DNA from 4 places in the Nocardioides coralli genome. Region 4 is predicted to be linked to each of the others. Evidence: predicted binding sites of a transcription regulator. Region 4 holds the regulator's gene; each other region holds the start of a gene.
The links. Region 4 encodes LexA, which represses DNA repair genes until DNA is damaged. Its sites were predicted from a motif close to TCGAACANNTGTTCGA; they were not measured.
Positions count from the first base shown of each region.

Region 1: a site for LexA is predicted at 1,884-1,899, ahead of K6T13_RS14105 (HNH endonuclease signature motif containing protein). Genes of this name have one in related genera too.
Region 2: a site for LexA is predicted at 2,672-2,687, ahead of K6T13_RS14615 (alpha-ketoglutarate-dependent dioxygenase AlkB). Genes of this name have one in related genera too.
Region 3: a site for LexA is predicted at 2,690-2,705, ahead of recA (recombinase RecA). Genes of this name have one in related genera too.

Region 1 covers NZ_CP082273.1:2,884,884-2,889,087, reverse strand. The annotation lists gene K6T13_RS14110 (ABC-F family ATP-binding cassette domain-containing protein) at 1-597, shown strand, start outside; gene K6T13_RS14105 (HNH endonuclease signature motif containing protein) at 608-1,870, opposite strand; gene K6T13_RS14100 (phosphoglycerate dehydrogenase) at 2,142-3,371, shown strand; gene K6T13_RS14095 (GNAT family N-acetyltransferase) at 3,368-3,838, shown strand; gene K6T13_RS14090 (AzlD domain-containing protein) at 3,830-4,153, opposite strand; gene K6T13_RS14085 (AzlC family ABC transporter permease) at 4,150-4,204, opposite strand, start outside.
Region 2 covers NZ_CP082273.1:2,968,447-2,972,650, reverse strand. The annotation lists gene K6T13_RS14630 (xanthine dehydrogenase family protein molybdopterin-binding subunit) at 1-321, shown strand, start outside; gene K6T13_RS14625 (FAD binding domain-containing protein) at 318-1,172, shown strand; gene K6T13_RS17500 (SRPBCC family protein) at 1,172-2,029, shown strand; gene K6T13_RS14615 (alpha-ketoglutarate-dependent dioxygenase AlkB) at 2,040-2,651, opposite strand; gene K6T13_RS14610 (GntR family transcriptional regulator) at 2,795-3,508, shown strand; gene K6T13_RS14605 (hypothetical protein) at 3,477-3,845, opposite strand; gene K6T13_RS14600 (copper homeostasis protein CutC) at 3,907-4,204, shown strand, end outside.
Region 3 covers NZ_CP082273.1:1,472,647-1,476,850, reverse strand. The annotation lists gene K6T13_RS07195 (PPK2 family polyphosphate kinase) at 1-65, opposite strand, end outside; gene K6T13_RS07190 (GNAT family N-acetyltransferase) at 88-798, opposite strand; gene K6T13_RS07185 (regulatory protein RecX) at 809-1,393, opposite strand; gene recA (recombinase RecA) at 1,503-2,555, opposite strand; gene K6T13_RS07175 (sensor histidine kinase) at 2,737-3,867, opposite strand; gene K6T13_RS07170 (response regulator transcription factor) at 3,864-4,204, opposite strand, start outside.
Region 4 covers NZ_CP082273.1:586,919-591,122, reverse strand. The annotation lists gene K6T13_RS02975 (sensor histidine kinase) at 1-541, shown strand, start outside; gene K6T13_RS02970 (response regulator) at 538-1,143, shown strand; gene lexA (transcriptional repressor LexA) at 1,208-1,921, shown strand; gene K6T13_RS02960 (hypothetical protein) at 1,984-2,433, opposite strand; gene K6T13_RS02955 (sensor histidine kinase) at 2,594-3,757, shown strand; gene K6T13_RS02950 (response regulator) at 3,754-4,204, shown strand, end outside.

The DNA of each region.
Region 1 (4,204 bases), 1.2 Mb from region 4:
CTCGGCAGCAACGGCTCGGGCAAGTCGCACTTCCTGCGGCTGCTCGCCGGCGGCGGCACCGACCCCGACGTGGAGCACCAGCCGGTCGGCGACGTACCGGTGGCGCCGGTGAACCACACCGGCCGCGCGAAGCTGGGGGCTCGGGTGCGGCCGGGCTGGTTCGTGCAGACCCACGAGCATCCCGAGCTGATGGGTCGCACCCTGCTCGAGATCCTGCACCGGGGCGACGACCACCGCGACGGGATGGGGCGCGAGCAGGCGGCGCGGGTGCTCGACCGCTACGAGCTCGCGCACGCGGGGGAGCAGCGGTTCGAGTCGCTCTCCGGTGGTCAGCAGGCACGGTTCCAGATCCTGCTGCTCGAGCTGTCGGGCGCGACGCTGCTCCTGCTCGACGAGCCCACCGACAACCTCGACGTCCAGAGCGCCGAGGCGCTGGAGGAGGGGCTCGAGGCGTTCGAGGGAACGGTGCTCGCGGTCACCCACGACCGCTGGTTCGCGCGCGGCTTCGACCGTTTCCTGGTGTACGGCGCCGACGGCTCGGTCTATGAGTCCGACGGTCCGGTGTGGGACGAGGGCCGGGTCGCCCGCGTGCGGTGACCTACGTGCCTCACGTCCGCCGACTGAACCTGATCGACCCGTCGGGTAGTCGCCGGTGGAGGTAGCCACTGTCGTGGACGCGGCGGTGGTGGAACCCGCAGAGAGGCACCAGGTCCTCGAGGTCGGTACGACCGCCGCGGGACCAGGGCTGCCAGTGGTGGAGCTCGGCCCAGGCGTACGGGACGTCGCACCCGTCGGCGGCGCAGCTGGTGTGCCGGAGGGCGCCGGCGGTGCGTTGTGCCTCGGAGAAGAGACGCTTGCCGCGCCCGAGGTCCAGCAGCTGCGACGCGCCGTCGAGGACGGCGGGGACCAGACCAGCGTTGCAGGCCAGGCGACGGGCCTCTGCGGCGGAGACGAGGTCGTCGGTGTCGAGGCCGCCAGCCTTGAGCTGGCCGCGCAGGGTGTCCAGGTCGAGCTTGACGATGACGGTGGCCGCCACCTTGCTGGCGAGCCGGTCGGTGGGGAGGTGCTCCAGCAGGGTGGTCAGGGCGAGCCCTCGCTCGTGCGCGGGATCCCGGTCAAGACGCTGGTCGCCCGCTTGGGCCTCGGTGGCGCCCAGGCGGCCGCGGCGCGGTGCAGTCATGGCGTCGACGACCTTGCGCAGCACCGTGGCAGCAAGGGTCGGGACCCGGAAGTGGCCCGACGTGGTCCCGTCACCGTTGTCGTGGAGGGTGAGTCTGGTCCGGGACAGCGCCAGGGCCTCCTCGTCGCGCAGGATGCCGTCCTCGTTCGCGTCGACCACGGAGGTGTCGCGCTCCACGGCCTCGAGCGCGCGGCGGGCGACCCGCCGCAGCTGCCGCGGGTCGAGGACCCGGGCCTTGTCCACCAGGCGCTGCTCGACGGCTCGGCGCTGGTCGGGGGTGAGCGACGGGGGCAGCTGCCGTGTGGCACCGGCGATGACCGCTGCGTGCGCAGCCGACACCTCGCCGGCTCCGAGGGCCGAGGCGGTGGTGGGCAGGGAAGCGTCGAGGTCGAGGGCGAGTCGGGCGTCACGTGCGGCCTGCGCCCCGTCGCTGCGGGTCTGCTGGGCCACCCAGGCTCCGGTGGACCGGGCGCCTGTCAGCCGCGGCACGTGGTGCCGCTCGGCGGCGGCGACGAGCTTGAGCTCCAGGGCCTGCAGTCTCGACCGGGCCCGCGAGAGCTCGGCGATCACGCCGGCGAAGTCGCTGGGACCGAGCAGGTCCGCGGCGACACCGTCCAGCAGCTCGTGGACAGCAACCACCATCGCACCCGGATGACCGGGTTCGGGGTGAAGGTTCAGGGCTGCTGACATGGTCCCAATCTATTCGAGCACGTGTTCGAAGCCAGGGTCCCGAACCGGACCTGGGGACAATCGCGCGGATCCCCACTCTGTGAACCACTGGTGGCGGGGTCACGGGCCCGGCGACCGCGGCGAGGAAGGTGCTGCGGACGGCCTGTCATGCGCGACGGGCCCCACGGCCCTGAGGCGGCGGCGTGACGGCCGTGGCGACACTGTCCGTCCACGCGCTAGCGTGACGGCACACCCGCCGGCACCGGCGGCGAGCTCGTCCCAGGAGGTGGCGATGCGGCTGCTCCTCGCCGACCGGCTTCCGCAGCAGACGCTCGTCGACCTCGAGGCCCGCGGCCACGAGTGCGTGATGGAGCCGGGGCTCTCCGCCGACGACCTCCCCGGGAGGATCGCCGGGTTCGACGTGCTCGTGGTGCGCTCGACCAAGGTGGGAAGGGCCGTCTTCGAGGCGGCCGACCGACTGGCGCTGGTGATCCGGGCCGGGGCCGGCACCAACACGATCGACACCGATGCCGCCGCTCAGCACGGCGTCCTCGTCTCCAACGTCCCGGGCCGCAACGCTGCGGCCGTGGCCGAGCTGACGATGGGGCTGCTGCTCGCGATCGACCGGAGGATCGCGGACAACGTGGCCGACCTGCGCAACGGACAGTGGGACAAGCAGCGCTACAGCAAGGCGGACGGCCTGCTGGGCTCGACGATGGGCGTCATCGGCCTCGGCTCCATCGGCCTCGCGGTGGCCGAGCGCGCGTCGGCGTTCGGCATCCACGTCCAGGCGCTCGCGAAGGACGGGCGACCTCCCCACGTCGCCGCGCGAGCCGAGGAGCTCGGGGTCACGATGTGCGACTCGGTGCCGCAGCTGCTGGCGTCGTCCGACATCGTCACGCTCCACGTGCCCGCCTCCGAGAGCACCCGCCACCTCGTCGACGCCGACTTCCTCGGCCGGATGAGGAAGGGGGCGATCCTGCTCAACACCTCGCGGGGTGACGTGGTCGACGAGACCGCCCTGCTCGCCGCGCTGGACGCCGGCGACGTCCGCGCAGGCCTCGACGTGTTCGCCGACGAGCCCGGCTTCGGCGCGGGCGAGTGGGACTCACCCCTCGGTCGACACCCTGCGGTGGTCGCCACGCACCACATCGGCGCGTCCACGGACCAGGCGCAGCGCGCCATCGCCGCCGGGGTCACCGACATCGTCGACGCGTTCGTCGCAGGGGAGGTGCGCCACTGCGTGAACCTCGACCCGGGCCGGCTGGGGTCCATGACCCTGACGGTCCGCCACCGGGACCGCGTCGGCGTGCTCGCCCAGGTGCTCGAGCTGTTGCGCGCCGAGGGACTCAACGTCGAGCACATGGAGAACCGGGTCTTCCGCGGCGGTGAGGCGGCGGTCGCCGCCATCGACGTGGCGGGCGAGACGTCCGAGAAGCTCCTGGCCACGCTGCGGGAGGTGCCCGACGTGCTCGGCGTGTCCCAGGCCGAGCTCGGGACGAACGGCGGGCGCCGCCCGTGACCGTGCAGCCCTTCGTGCCGGCCGGCTTCGAGCCGCCCACCACGCTGGCCACCGAGCAGTTCCGCCTCGAGCCGCTGGGACCGCTGCACAACGAGCGGGACCACGCCGCCTGGACGTCGAGCATCGAGCACATCCGTGCCACTCCCGGCTACCCCGACGGCACGTGGCCGCCGCTGGGTGGCATGACGCTGAAGGAGAACCTCCGCGACCTCCGCCGCCACGCCGACGACTTCGCGCAGCGCGTCGGCTTCACCTTCACCGTCCTCGATGTGGGCGGCGACGACGTCATCGGCTGTGTCTACCTCTACCCCTCGGCCTCCGAGGAGTGCGACGTCACGGTGCAGTCCTGGGTGCGGGCCGACAGGGCCACGCTCGACGAGCCGCTCGCCGACGCCGTCGCCCGCTGGCTCGCCGATGCCTGGCCATGGCAGCGGGTGGACCGCTGCGGCCGGTCGACCTCAGCCTGACAGCGCGCGCACCCCGGCCGTCACCAGGACGGCGGCGAGGCTGGCCAGCAGCAGCGGCACCCGGCACAGCAGGAGCAGCGCCGCCACCGCGACACCGACTGTCTGCGCCCCGACGGCCCACTGCTGTCCGTCGGCCAGCACCGAGGTCACCACCAGCGCCGACAGCAGCGCCGGCGCGGTCACGGCGATGACGCCGCTGGCCCACCGCGGCAGTGCGCGACCCCCGACGATCGCCGGCCCCAGGGCCTTGGTGGTCGCAGCCATGACGGTCAACGCGGCGATCAGCAGCCACCCCTGGACTCCAGTGAGGTTCATGCGGCCACCTCCGGGTCGGGCGCGGGATCCAGGCGGCCCAGGCCCACGAGG
Region 2 (4,204 bases), 1.1 Mb from region 4:
GTCGACTACCTGCTGCCGACGTCGGCCGACACGATCAGCTTCGACATCGACCACACCACCTCGCCGTCGACGACCAACACGCTCGGGACCAAGGGCGTCGGCGAGGCCGGCACCATCGCCTCCACGCCGGCGGTCGTCAACGCGGTCGTCGACGCCGTGCGGCACCTGGGGGTGACCGACGTCCAGATGCCCTGCACGCCCGAGCGCGTGTGGCGCGCGATCCATGCCGACGGAGCGGGCGGCTCGACGGAGGGCGCGGCGATGCCCCACTTCGACGACGCCGAACCGGGCCGCGACAGCACGGAAGGAGCCGGAGCATGATCCCCGCCCCGTTCGACTACGTGGCACCCACCTCGGTGGAGGACGCGCTCGCCGCCCTGTCCGAGCACGGTGACGACGCCAAGATCATCGCGGGCGGCCAGAGCCTGCTGCCGGTGCTGCGGATGCGGCTCAACGCGCCGGAGGTGGTGATCGACCTCGGCCGGATCGACACGCTACGCGGGATCCGTGAGGACGGCGACGCCCTGGTGATCGGTGCGATGACCACCCATCACGACGTGCGCACCAACGACCTGGTGCGGGAGCACGCGACCGTCATCGCGCTGGCCACCGACGAGCTCGCCGACGACCAGATCCGCCACCGGGGGACCTTCGGGGGCGCCCTCGCCCATGCCGACCCGGCAGGCGACCTCGGCGCTCCCGCGCTCGCGCTCGGGGCGGAGTTCGTCATCGCCGGCAGCGGTGGCACGCGGACCGTGCCGGCGGCGGAGTTCTTCGTCGACCTCTTCGAGACCGCCATCGGTGACGACGAGATCCTCACCGAGGTGCGGATCCCCAAGCACACCGGCTGGGGCGCGCGCTACGAGAAGTTCGTCCGGGTCAAGCACCAGTGGCCGATCGTGGCGGTCGCTGCGACCGTGCGGACCGACGGCGACACCATCGCGGAGGCGCGCGTGGGGCTCACCAACATGGGGTCGACCCCGGTGCGCGCCACGGCCGTCGAGGACGCACTGGCCGGCGTCGCGGCCACCGAGGACGGCGTACGCGCGGCGGCGGAGCGGGCGGCCGAGGGCACCGACCCGCCGGCGGACCTCAACGGCGACGCCGACTACCGGCGCCACCTCGCGACCGTGCTGACGCGGCGGGCGGTGCTGGCAGCGGCGGGGCGCTGATGGAGCTCCAGCACCGGTTCACCGTCCCCGCGGACCTCGAGGAGACCTGGGCCCACTTCACCGACATCGAGGGCGTGGCCGGGTGCTTCCCCGGGGCGGTGGTGACCGAGGCCGACGCGGAGTCGTTCGCGGGCACCGTGAAGGTCAAGCTCGGTCCGATCGCGCTGGTCTACAACGGGACCGGCACCTTCGTCGAGAAGGACGAGGCCGCGCGCCGGATGGTGATCGACGCGCGCGGCAAGGACAAGCGCGGCAACGGCACGGCCGGCGCGATGGTCACCGCGACGATGAGGGAGGTCGAAGCCGGGACCACCGAGGTGTCGGTCGACACCGACCTCACCATCACCGGCAAGGCGGCCCAGTTCGGTCGCGCAAACGTCGTCAAGGACGTCTCCGACAAGCTGCTCGGGCAGTTCGTGGCGTGCCTCGAGCAGCAGCTCGCCGCGCCCGCGGGCCGTCCCCCGGAGGAGGACCCTGCACCTCCTCCGGGGGACGCGACCGGTCAGGCGACCGGTCAGGCGACCGGTCAGGCGACTGGGCCGGTCGCGCCGCCGGACCCCGAGGCGCCGACGTCGTCCGGGGACCAGGGCCCCCGTGGCGGCGCGGTCCCCGACCCGGCTGCTCCGCCGCCCGCGCCGGCGGGGCAGGCCACCAGTGGGGCGCCGGGGGGTGGACAGCCTGGTGGACCCCCCCGGGGAGCACCTGGTGCCCGGCCCGAGCGGCCGTCCTCGGCGCCGCGCAACGAGGAAGCACTGGACCTCGGGCGCACCGTGCTGCCCGTGCTTGCCCGGGCGTACTGGAAGCAGGCCCTGGCGGTGGTGGTGATCGTCGCGGTGGTCGTCTGGTTGATCCTCTAGGTCGGTCGGCTCAGAACACGTTGAACGGCCGGAACTGGACCGACAACCTCGGCCCGGCCTGGGCGACCTTGGGCACGGCGTGCTCCCACGTCCGCTGGCAGGAGCCACCCATCACGACCAGGTCGCCGTGGCCCATCTCGACGGCGAGGGAGTCGCCACCACCGCGCGGTCGCAGCGCGAGCCGGCGAGGGTCGCCGACGGAGACGATCGCCACCATGGTGTCGTGGGTGCTGCCCCGGCCGAGCGTGTCGCCGTGCCACGCGACGCTGTCGCGGCCGTCGCGGTAGTAGCAGCAGCCCGCCGTCCGGAACGGCTCACCCAGCTCGGGCAGGTAGTGCTCGCTCAGCGCCTCACGAGCCGCGGACAACGCGGGATGGGGGAGCTCCTCGCCGATCATGTAGGTGTAGGTCAGCCGCGGGATGTCGACGAGCCGGTCGTACATCTGGCGCTGCTCGGCCCGCCACGGGACGTCGCGGACCAGCGTCGCGAAGACCTCGTCGGCCTCCGGCAGCCACGTCCGCTGGACGTCGAGCCAGGCACCCGCCCCGAGGTCGGTCCGCTCGGGCGCCAGCGACGGCGGCAGGTCGGACCCGGCGTCGAAGAGGGTGCTCTGGAACTGCATGGGCCGACGCTAGCACGGGATCGAACACGTGTTCGGATCCGAGACATGTCGGCGCGTCGCGGCGTCGTGCGACCGAGCACGTGGTAACGGTGCGTCTCCCCGAACGCGGGACGGGGCGGGGCGGTTCGTCGTAGCCTTGAGCAATGGAGGGTCTGCTGGTGGGGTCCGGAGTGCCGAAGCACGTCCAGGTCCGCGAGTACGTCCGCGGCCTCATCCGCGACGCCGAACCCGGCACCCCCGCCCCCTCCGAGCGCGAGCTCGTCCACCAGTTCCACGTCGCCCGGATGACCGTCCGGCAGGCCGTCGACGCCCTCGTCGCCGAGGGGCTGCTCGAGCGCATCCCGGGCCGGGGCACCTTCGTCTCCCGGCCGCGACCGGAGATCGGACGCCTGCTCAGCTACACCGAGGAGATGGTGGCGCGCGGCCTGCTCGCCGAGTCGCAGACGCTGCTGGCCCGACGCGAGCAGTCCGGTCCCGGCGTCGCTCGAGCGCTCGGCCTGACCGCCGGCGACCCGGTGATCCACTGGCGACGCCTCCGGCGCGCGGACGGCGTGCCGATGTGCCTGGAGGACGCCTACCTCAACGAGGTGCTCCTGCCGGGCTTCCTGCAGGCCGGGATGCCGACCAGCCTCTACGAGGCCCTCGACGCGCGCGGGCTGCGACCGACGTGGTCCGACGACTCGATCTCCGCCGACCTGGCCGCCGAGCACGAGGCGGGGCTGCTGGAGATCGACCCGGGCGCGGCGGTCATGCGCCACTCGCGGCGGGCCTTCGCGGAGGACAAGATCGTCGAGGTGTCCCGGTCGGTCTACCGGGCCGACCGGTTCACGTGGTGGGTCCACCTGGGTCGGGGCTGAGCCGACCCAAGCCGGCCACCGGCACCCCTGACTCCTCGCACACCCACACCGGGTCCGGGCCCCCGAGATCGGGGTGGATGTGGAGGGCGTGCTCCGGGGCCTCACCGCAGCTGCGGCACACCGGCCACCGCTCACCGGCGTCGACGGCTGCGTCCTGCACGTCCTGCGCCACCAGCCCGGCGACGTACACCTCGCCCTCGGGCCACTGCTCGGCCCACCAGCGACGCGCCTCCACGGCGTCCTCGAGCGCGGACACCAGGTCGACCGAGGCGCGGCCCCTGGCGTGCAGATCGGCGAGCACCTGCGCCCTGACCGCGAGGAACAGCCGATGGTCCATCCGTCCATTGTGCCCCGCGCGCCCACACCACCCTCGGCCGTCGCGGACCTACAGTGGCGGCATGAGCAAGGCCCTGCTCGAGGTCCAGGTGCGCTCGCCGCGCGACGTGCCCGGGGCCGACGAGGGCGGCGCCGACCGGCTCCACCTGGTCGGCGAGCCCGCCGACACCGGGGCGCTCTCGCCCGAGCCGCAGCTCACCTCCGCCGTGTGCCGCGACACCGAGCTGCCGGTGTTCTGCCTGCTGCGACTCAACGACTCCTGGACCACCACCGGCGGTGAGCTCACGCGGCTCGCCGGCCTCGCCGAGGACTACCTCGGGTGCGGTGCCGCCGGGGTGTCCTTCGGGTTCCTCGACGCCG
Region 3 (4,204 bases), 890 kb from region 4:
ATCGCGCCGAGGTCGACCGGGCCGTGGGGCACGCGGGTCGCGTCGAGGATGCGGACGTCCGTCATGGGGCCATCATGGCGGACGCCGTCATCCGACCACGCTCGCGACGTCGAGGGTGCAGCCGACGAGGGTGACGGTGGACCCGTCGGCGCGCGGCTGGTCGAACCACGTGCCCTGGACGAAGCCCACCTTCTCCAGCACCCGCAGGCTGGCGCCGTTGCGGTGGTCGGGGGCGGAGAAGTAGCTGGTCACGTCGGGGTAGCGCTTGCGGGACCGGTGGAGCCAGGTCCACAGCATCACCGTGCCGATCCCTTGGCCGACCAGGTGAGCCTCCCCGATCACGTAGTCGACGCCGACAGCGTCGGGGTCGGGACTCAGGGCCGCGTAGTCCGGGTGGTCCCGCAGCCGGTAGTCCTGGCAGAAGCCCACCGAGCGGCCGTTGACCTCGACCACCCACATCCGGGTGGGCTCGACACCGTCGATGCGCGGGCCGTAGTGCTCGGTGACCGCCTCCAGCGTCGGCTCACCGTCGGCGTCGAACCAGGGCCGGACGTGGTCAGCGGCACGCCACCGCGCCACGTCGGGCAGGTCACCGCGTCCCATCGCGCGCAGCGCCACGACCCGGTCGTGGTCGACGACGAAGCGCTTCACCTCCCCCGACAGGTCGATCGGCACGGGGGTTACGTGCAGGCTGGCGCAGGTACGCCGGGCCGCGGCCGCCCAGGACTCACCGGGTCGCACCACCCCGGAGAGCTCATGACCCCGGTCGAGGATCGTCAGGTGCACGGCGCCGTCCACGACGCGCAGGCTAGTCCAGCGGCGGCGTCTCGGCTCCGAGCTCGTCGCGGACCACGGCGTGCGCGAGGCCCGCGTCGTACCCCTTGCGGGCGAGCATCCCCACCAGGCGGCGGGTGCGCGTCGCTTCGTCGAACCGGGCCAGGCTGCGCAACCGCTTGCGCACGAGGGCCCGCGCAGCCTCGTCCTGGGCGTCACGGTCGATCTGGTCGATCGCCTCCCGCGCGACTCCGTCGTCGACTCCCTTGCGCCGCAGCTCCTGGGCCAGCGCCCGGGGCGCGAGGCCCCGGGCGGCCTGGCGTCCCTCGACCCACTGCCGGGCGAAGGCGGCGTCGTCGACCAGACCGACCTCCTCGAAGCGGTCGAGCAGCCGGGTCGCGATCTCGGTCGGGACGTTGCGCTGGGCGAGCTTGTCGGCCAGCTCCTGTCGGGAGCGTGCGCGGCCAGTCAGCTGGTCGAGCAGGATCTTCCGGGCCACCGACTCGGGGTCGGCGTCGGGGCCGGCCGCCTCGGGGTCCTCGGGGGGCGGCTGGCTGCCGACCCACGCCTCGACCCCGAGCCGGACGTCACCGCGCCAGCGCTCCTCGTTCTGCTGCACGGGCTCGGTGGTCTCGACACGCGCTCTCGCCCTCGCAGGCTCGGGCAAGCGCTTGCTCGACCTGACCGCCCCCACGCGGGCCCCTCGTACCTCGGGGCCCGCTGGGCGGTCAGAAGTCATTGATCCCGATCGGCTCGTCGGACAGGTCGTCGGACGGGGTGTCGACCTGCGGCCCGACGCCGAGCTTCTCGAGGATCCGCTTCTCGAGCTCGTTGGCGAGGTCGGGGTTGTCGCGCAGGAAGGTGCGGGCGTTCTCCTTGCCCTGGCCGAGCTGGTCGCCCTCGTAGGTGAACCAGGCGCCCGCCTTGCGCACCAGCCCCGCCTCGACACCCACGTCGATCAGGCCCCCCTCGCGAGAGATGCCCTTGCCGTACATGATGTCGAACTCCGCCTGCTTGAACGGCGGGGCGACCTTGTTCTTGACGACCTTGCACCGGGTGCGGTTGCCGACCATGTCGGTGCCGTCCTTGAGGGTCTCGATCCGGCGGACGTCGAGGCGCACCGAGGCGTAGAACTTCAGCGCCCGGCCGCCGGTCGTGGTCTCGGGCGAGCCGAACATCACGCCGATCTTCTCGCGCAGCTGGTTGATGAAGATCGCGGTGGTGCCGGACGCGTTGAGGGCGCCGGTCATCTTCCGCAGCGCCTGGCTCATCAGCCGGGCCTGCAGGCCGACGTGGCTGTCGCCCATCTCGCCCTCGATCTCCGCCCGGGGCACCAGGGCTGCCACCGAGTCGATGACGATGAGGTCGAGCGCCCCGGACCGGACCAGCATGTCGGCGATCTCGAGCGCCTGCTCCCCGGAGTCGGGCTGGCTGACCAGCAGGGCGTCGGTGTCGACGCCGAGGTTCTTGGCGTACTCCGGGTCGAGTGCGTGCTCGGCGTCGATGAACGCGACGATGCCGCCGGCGCGCTGGGCGTTGGCCACCGCGTGCAGGGCGACCGTGGTCTTTCCGGAGGACTCGGGGCCGTAGATCTCGACCACCCGGCCGCGGGGCAGGCCGCCGAGGCCCAGCGCCACGTCGAGCGCGATCGACCCGGTGGGGATGACCTCCAGGGGTGCGCGGGTCTCGTCGCCGAGGCGCATCACCGACCCCTTGCCGAACTGCTTCTCGATGCTTGCGAGCGCTACGTCGAGCGCCTTCTCGCGGTCTCCACCAGCCATGTGCCGGTCCTTTCGTGGTCGTCGCGTGCCAGGTACACCGTCGACGCTAGGGCGGGCCACCGACATCCCCTGATCAAGGACGCCGAAGCCTGTGGACAGCTCCGCCTGCGTCGTACCTGTGGACAGCACGCTAGCCGAACAGACGTTCGACCACCGGCAGGGCGGCGCGGCGTGTCGCCGCTCAGCCCGGCGCCGCCGGCAGCACCACGCGGAAGCGGCAGCCCGGTGGCCGGTTCTCGACCTCCACCCGGCCGCGGTGGGCCTCCACCAGACCCTTGACGATGGCCAGCCCGAGCCCCGCGCCCGCGCCGAACTCCTCCGGCCGCGCCGCCGGGGTGCGGGCCGACTCGCCCTGCCACGCCACGTCGAAGACCCGGTCACGCACCTCCTCGGGCAGCCCGCCACAGCCGTCGGTCACCGTCAGCTCCACCCCGCCGTCGACCGCCCCGCCCCGGATCTCGACCACGCCGTCGGCCGGGGTGTGGCGGATCGCGTTCATGACGAGGTTGGCCACGATCCGTGACATCCCGTCGGGATCCGCCGTGACCCGGAGACCGTCGGCGACGGTGCCGCCGAGGCGGACCCCGTGCTCGCGCGCGACGGGGTCGGCGGCGGCGATCGCGTCGCTCACGACGTCACCGAGCACCAACGGCTCGGGCGAGAGGAGCATCACCCCGGCGTGCAGCCGGGAGACCTCGAAGAGGTCGTCGACCATGCGCACCATGCGGTCGACCTCGGTGCGGATCTGCCGGTGGTAGCGCGCCGGGTCCTCGGCGAGCCCGTCCTCGAGCGCCTCGGTCATCGCCCGCATCCCCGCGAGCGGCGTGCGCAGGTCGTGGGAGACCCACGACACCAGGTCGCGCCGGGCGGCCTCCAGCCGCTGCTCGCGGGTGCGCGACTCGGCGAGCCGGGCGCTGGTGCGGGCCAGCTCGTCGGCCAGCTCGCGCAGCTCGGCCGGCCCCCCGGCCCCGGGTGGTACGCCGGACTCGTGCCCGACGAGGCGGGCCTGCTCCTGCAGCCGGGAGGACCACCGCGCGAAGGCTCCGCCGACGGCCATGGCGACCAGCAGCGCGACCACCCCGGCGACGAGCCCCACCACGAGCACCACGCCGAGGTCGTGCTCGGAGATGAACATCGCCCGTGCCGTGCCGAGCATCCCCGCCACCACGGCGGCCACGGCCACCAGGGCGACGGCTGCGGTCTGCCAGCGGAGCGACCCGCGCCGCAGCACCCAGGCCAGCACCAGGCCGGCCAGCCCGACACCACCGGCCCAGGCACCGGCCACCAGCGCGATCTGCACGAGCTCGCTCATGCCGCCGCCTCCCACCGGTAGCCCACGCCCCACACGGTCAGCAGCCGCGAGGGTCGGGTCGGGTCGGGCTCCACCTTCTCCCGGAGCCGCCGGACGTGGACGGTGACGGTGGACTGGTCGCCGAAGGACCACCCCCACACCTCCGCCAGCAGCTGCTCCCGCGTGAAGACCCGGCCCGCGTTGGCGACCAGGAAGCGGAGCAGGTCGAACTCCCGGCCCGTCAGCGCGAGCTGCTCGCCCGCCAGGGTTACCTCGTGCCGCGCGGTGTCGACGACGAGGTCGCCGTCGACGAGGCGTTCGGGGACCGCCTCCGTGCGCTCGCCGGAGCGGCGCAGCA
Region 4 (4,204 bases):
GCTCGGGCTGCACGTCGACGCGGCCGCGAACCTGCTCGCCGCCGGGCAATCGCCCGACACCCAGCTCCAGCTGCTGCGCGAGGGCCTGGGCCACACCGTCGCGGAGGTACGCCGGGTGGTCGAGGGCCTCCGGCCGCCGGCGGTCGACGACCTGGGACTGTCCGGGGCGATCGCGGAGCTGGGCCGCGAGCTCACCGGTGGCGCGGGGCTCGACCTGGCGCTCGAGCTGCCCGAGGACCGACCCGCCCTGCCGGCCGCGGTCGAGGTCGCGGCGTACCGCGTCGCCCAGGAGGCGCTCACCAACGTGGTCCGCCACGCCCACGCGGAGCACTGCCGGGTGCGCGTGTGCGTCGAGGCGGCCGAGCTCGTCCTCACCGTCGCCGACGACGGGCACGGCGGGGCGGCGCCCGGCCGGGGTGTCGGGCTGGGCAGCATGGCCGAGCGGGCGCAGGAGATCGGAGGCAGCGTGCAGGTGACCAGCGACACCGCCGGGACGACCGTGGTCGCCCGCTTCCCGGTCCACGAGGCGGTGGGCCCGTGATCGGGGTCCTCGTCGTCGACGACCACCCGCTGTTCCGCAGCGGGCTCGCCGGCCTGCTCGCCACCGTGCCGGACGTCGAGGTCGTCGGCGAGGCGGCCGACGGCGACGCCGCCGTCGCGCAGGCGGTCGCGCTCCGGCCCGACGTGGTGCTGATGGACCTCAACCTGCCGGGTACGCCGGGGCTGGAGGCGACCCGTCGCATCGGCGAGGCCGCGCCGGAGTGTGCGGTGCTCGTGCTGACGATGGTCGCCGACGACGCCAGCGTGGTCGCGGCGCTCCGGGTCGGCGCCCGCGGCTACCTGCGCAAGGAAGCCGGTCAGGACGAGGTGCTGGCCGCGATCCGCACCGTGGCCGCCGGCGGCGCGGTGCTCGGGCCCGGCGTCGCCACCCGGTTGGCCACCGGCGGTGGCCTCGCCGAGACCCTCACGCCCCGCGAGTCGGAGGTGCTCGCCCTGCTCGGCCGCGGGCTCGGCAACGGCGAGATCGCCCGCGAGCTCGGGGTCAGCCTCAAGACGGTCCAGAACCACGTGTCGGCGGTGCTCGGCAAGCTGCAGGTGCGCGACCGGACGCAGGCGGCGTTCCGCGCCCGCGGGCTGGAGTGACCGAGCCGACACGCCGTTCGAACAGGTGTTTGAAGTCCGGGCGGCGGCGTGGCACGCTGCCCTCATGCCGCAGAAGAAGGTCTCGGAGCTGCCCGACGGCCCGCCCGACGCCACCGGGCTCACCCCCCGGCAGCAGAAGGTGCTGGCCACCATCAAGGACTCGATCGAGAAGCGGGGCTACCCGCCCAGCATGCGCGAGATCGGTGAGGCCGTGGGGCTGACCAGCTCCAGCAGCGTCGCCCACCAGCTCAAGACGCTGGAGGAGAAGGGCTTCATCCGCCGCGACCCCAAGCGGCCGCGCGCGCTCGAGGTGTTCCTGCCCGAGGTGATGGCCGCCCGGCGCAGCCTCGGCGGCTTCGAGGAGAGCTCGGTTGACGAGACCGGCATCGGCGACGCCGCCCCGACCGCCACCAACGTGCCGGTGGTCGGCCGGATCGCGGCCGGTGGCCCGATCCTGGCCGAGGAGCGCGTCGAGGACGTCTTCCCGCTGCCCAAGCAGCTCGTCGGCGAGGGCCAGCTGTTCCTGCTCGAGGTCTCCGGTGACTCGATGGTCGACGCCGCGATCTGCCACGGCGACTACGTCGTGATCCGTCAGCAGCCCACCGCCGACAACGGCGACATCGTGGCCGCGATGATCGACGGCGAGGCCACCGTCAAGACGTTCCAGAAGAAGGGCGGCCAGGTCTGGCTGCTCCCCCACAACGAGGCCTACGAGCCGATCGACGGCACCCACGCCACGATCCTCGGCAAGGTCACGGCGGTGCTCCGCCGGGTCTGACGCAGCGCACCTCGACGCCCGGTCCGGCTCCCCCATGGTCGGACCGGGCGTCGCTGCGTCTCTCAGCCGGGCAGCCCGGCCATCCCCTGCAGGCCCTCGCTGACGTAGATCCAGCCGTAGAAGAGGACCGCGAGCGTGCTCAGCACCAACCCGGCGATCGCCGTGCCCGCGCCCTCCCGGGAACGTCGGCCGGCGTTCCCGAGCACCATGGCCGCGACACCGAGCACGAGCGGCAAGCCGCTCCAGAACGCCGGAACGACCACGAGCGCGGCGAGCACGGCCAGCACCAGCGCCGCTCCTCCCTGGCTGTCCCGTCGCAGCGCCCGCGGCACGACCAGGCCGTAGACGATCGCGCCGGCGACGACGATGACAGGCGCGACGGTCGCGACCTCGGCCCAGTCGTGGGCGAAGAGCGTGGTCAGGGTGAGCGCGACGGCACAGGTGGCGGCGCCGATTCCGGCGACGGTGCCGGTCGTGATGGTGGTGCTCGGGGTGCGGGTCAGGGTGGTCATGGTGGGTCCTCTCGTCCGGAGCTGGTTGCACAGCAGTCTTCGGCGTCGGGCACTAGCGGGTCGTCACGCTGCGGAGTGGTTGTCGGGCACGGCCCGGGTGACCCGCAGGTCATCCTCGGGAGTGACTCCCGGGTGGCCCGGCTGGCCCTACCGTGGCGTCATGGACCTGCGCTCCGCCCGCGAGAGGTACGGCGACGCCGTCCTCGCCGTGGTCCTGGCGATGATCGCCGTCGCGGAGGTGGTCGCCTGGGTCGAGGCCGGCCTGGCCACCGCCGTGCTGTGGGCGCTGGTCATGACGCTGCCGCTGGCCCTGCGCCGCCGCAGCCCGCTGGCGTCGTTCGTGCTCGTGATGCTGGGTCTGAACCTGCTGACGGTCGCGCAGCCGGGCTTCGACAACGACTCCTCCGCCCTGGTGATCGCCTTCTTCGTCTCCCTCTACTCACTGGGTCGGCACGCCCGCGGGGTCGAGGCCTGGCTCGGCGGCGTGGCGCTGCTGGTCGTGATGGCGAGGTTCGTGCAGAGCGAGGGTGGGTGGCAGCAGACCGACCTCGGCGACATCGCGTTCCTGCTCGGCTTCGTGGGGGCACCGTGGGCGGCCGGCTTCACGCTGCGACTGCGGCAGGACCGTGAGGCCCAGCTCAACGCGGAGAACGAGGCGCTCCGCCGGGAGCAGGAGCAGGCGGTCGCCGAGGAGCGGGCGCGGATCGCCCGCGAGCTCCACGACGTGGTCGCCCACGCCATCTCGGTCACCGTGCTCCAGGCCCGCGGCGCACGCCGGGCGATGGACGCCGACCCCGAAGCGGTACGCCGGGCCCTGGACGCGATCGAGCAGACCAACGCCGCCGCGCTGGGCGACATGCGCCGACTGCTCGCCGTCCTCCGCGACACCGAGCCCGACGGCTTGCACACCGCCGACGGCGACCGGGCGCCGCAGCCCTCGCTGGCCCACCTCGACCGGCTCGTCGACCACGTCCGCGACAGCGGCGTACCCGTCGACGTCGAGGTCACCGGCACCCGGCGCGACCTGCCGCCCGGCGTCGACCTCTCGGCCTACCGGATCGTCCAGGAGGCGCTGACCAACGTGCTCAAGCACGCCGCCGACGCGCGGGCCACCGTGCGGCTCGACTACTCCGCGGACGAGCTGGTCGTCACCGTGTCCGACGACGGCATCCCCGGCCCGCTCGGGGCCCCCCGCGGCGGCCACGGCCTGATCGGGATCCGCGAGCGCGTCTCGGTGGTCGGGGGCGCCGTCGAGGCCGGGCCCGGACCCGACGGCGGGTACCGGATCCGGGCCCGCCTGCCCTACGCACTGGAGCTCACGTGACCGACCCCGCGACGATCCGGGTGCTGCTGGCCGACGACCAGCCGCTGGTGCGCACCGGCCTGCGGATGATCCTCGGCACCGAGCCCGACCTCGAGGTGGTCGGCGAGGCCGCCGACGGTCGGGCCGCGATCGACGCCTGTGCCGAGCTCGCCCCCGACGTCGTCCTCATGGACGTCCGGATGCCCGGCGTCGACGGCATCGAGGCGACCCGCGCCGTCACCGCGCTCCCCGACCCGCCCCGGGTCCTGGTGCTGACGACCTTCGACCTCGACGAAGTGGTGTACGACGCGCTGCGGGCCGGTGCCAGCGGCTTCCTGCTCAAGGACGCGCCCGAGGAGCGGCTCGTGACCGCGATCCGGGTCGTGGCCGAGGGTGGCTCGCTCTTCGCGCCGTCGGTCACCCGGCGCCTCATCGCGGAGTTCTCCCAGCGGGCCCCGCGCAGCACGG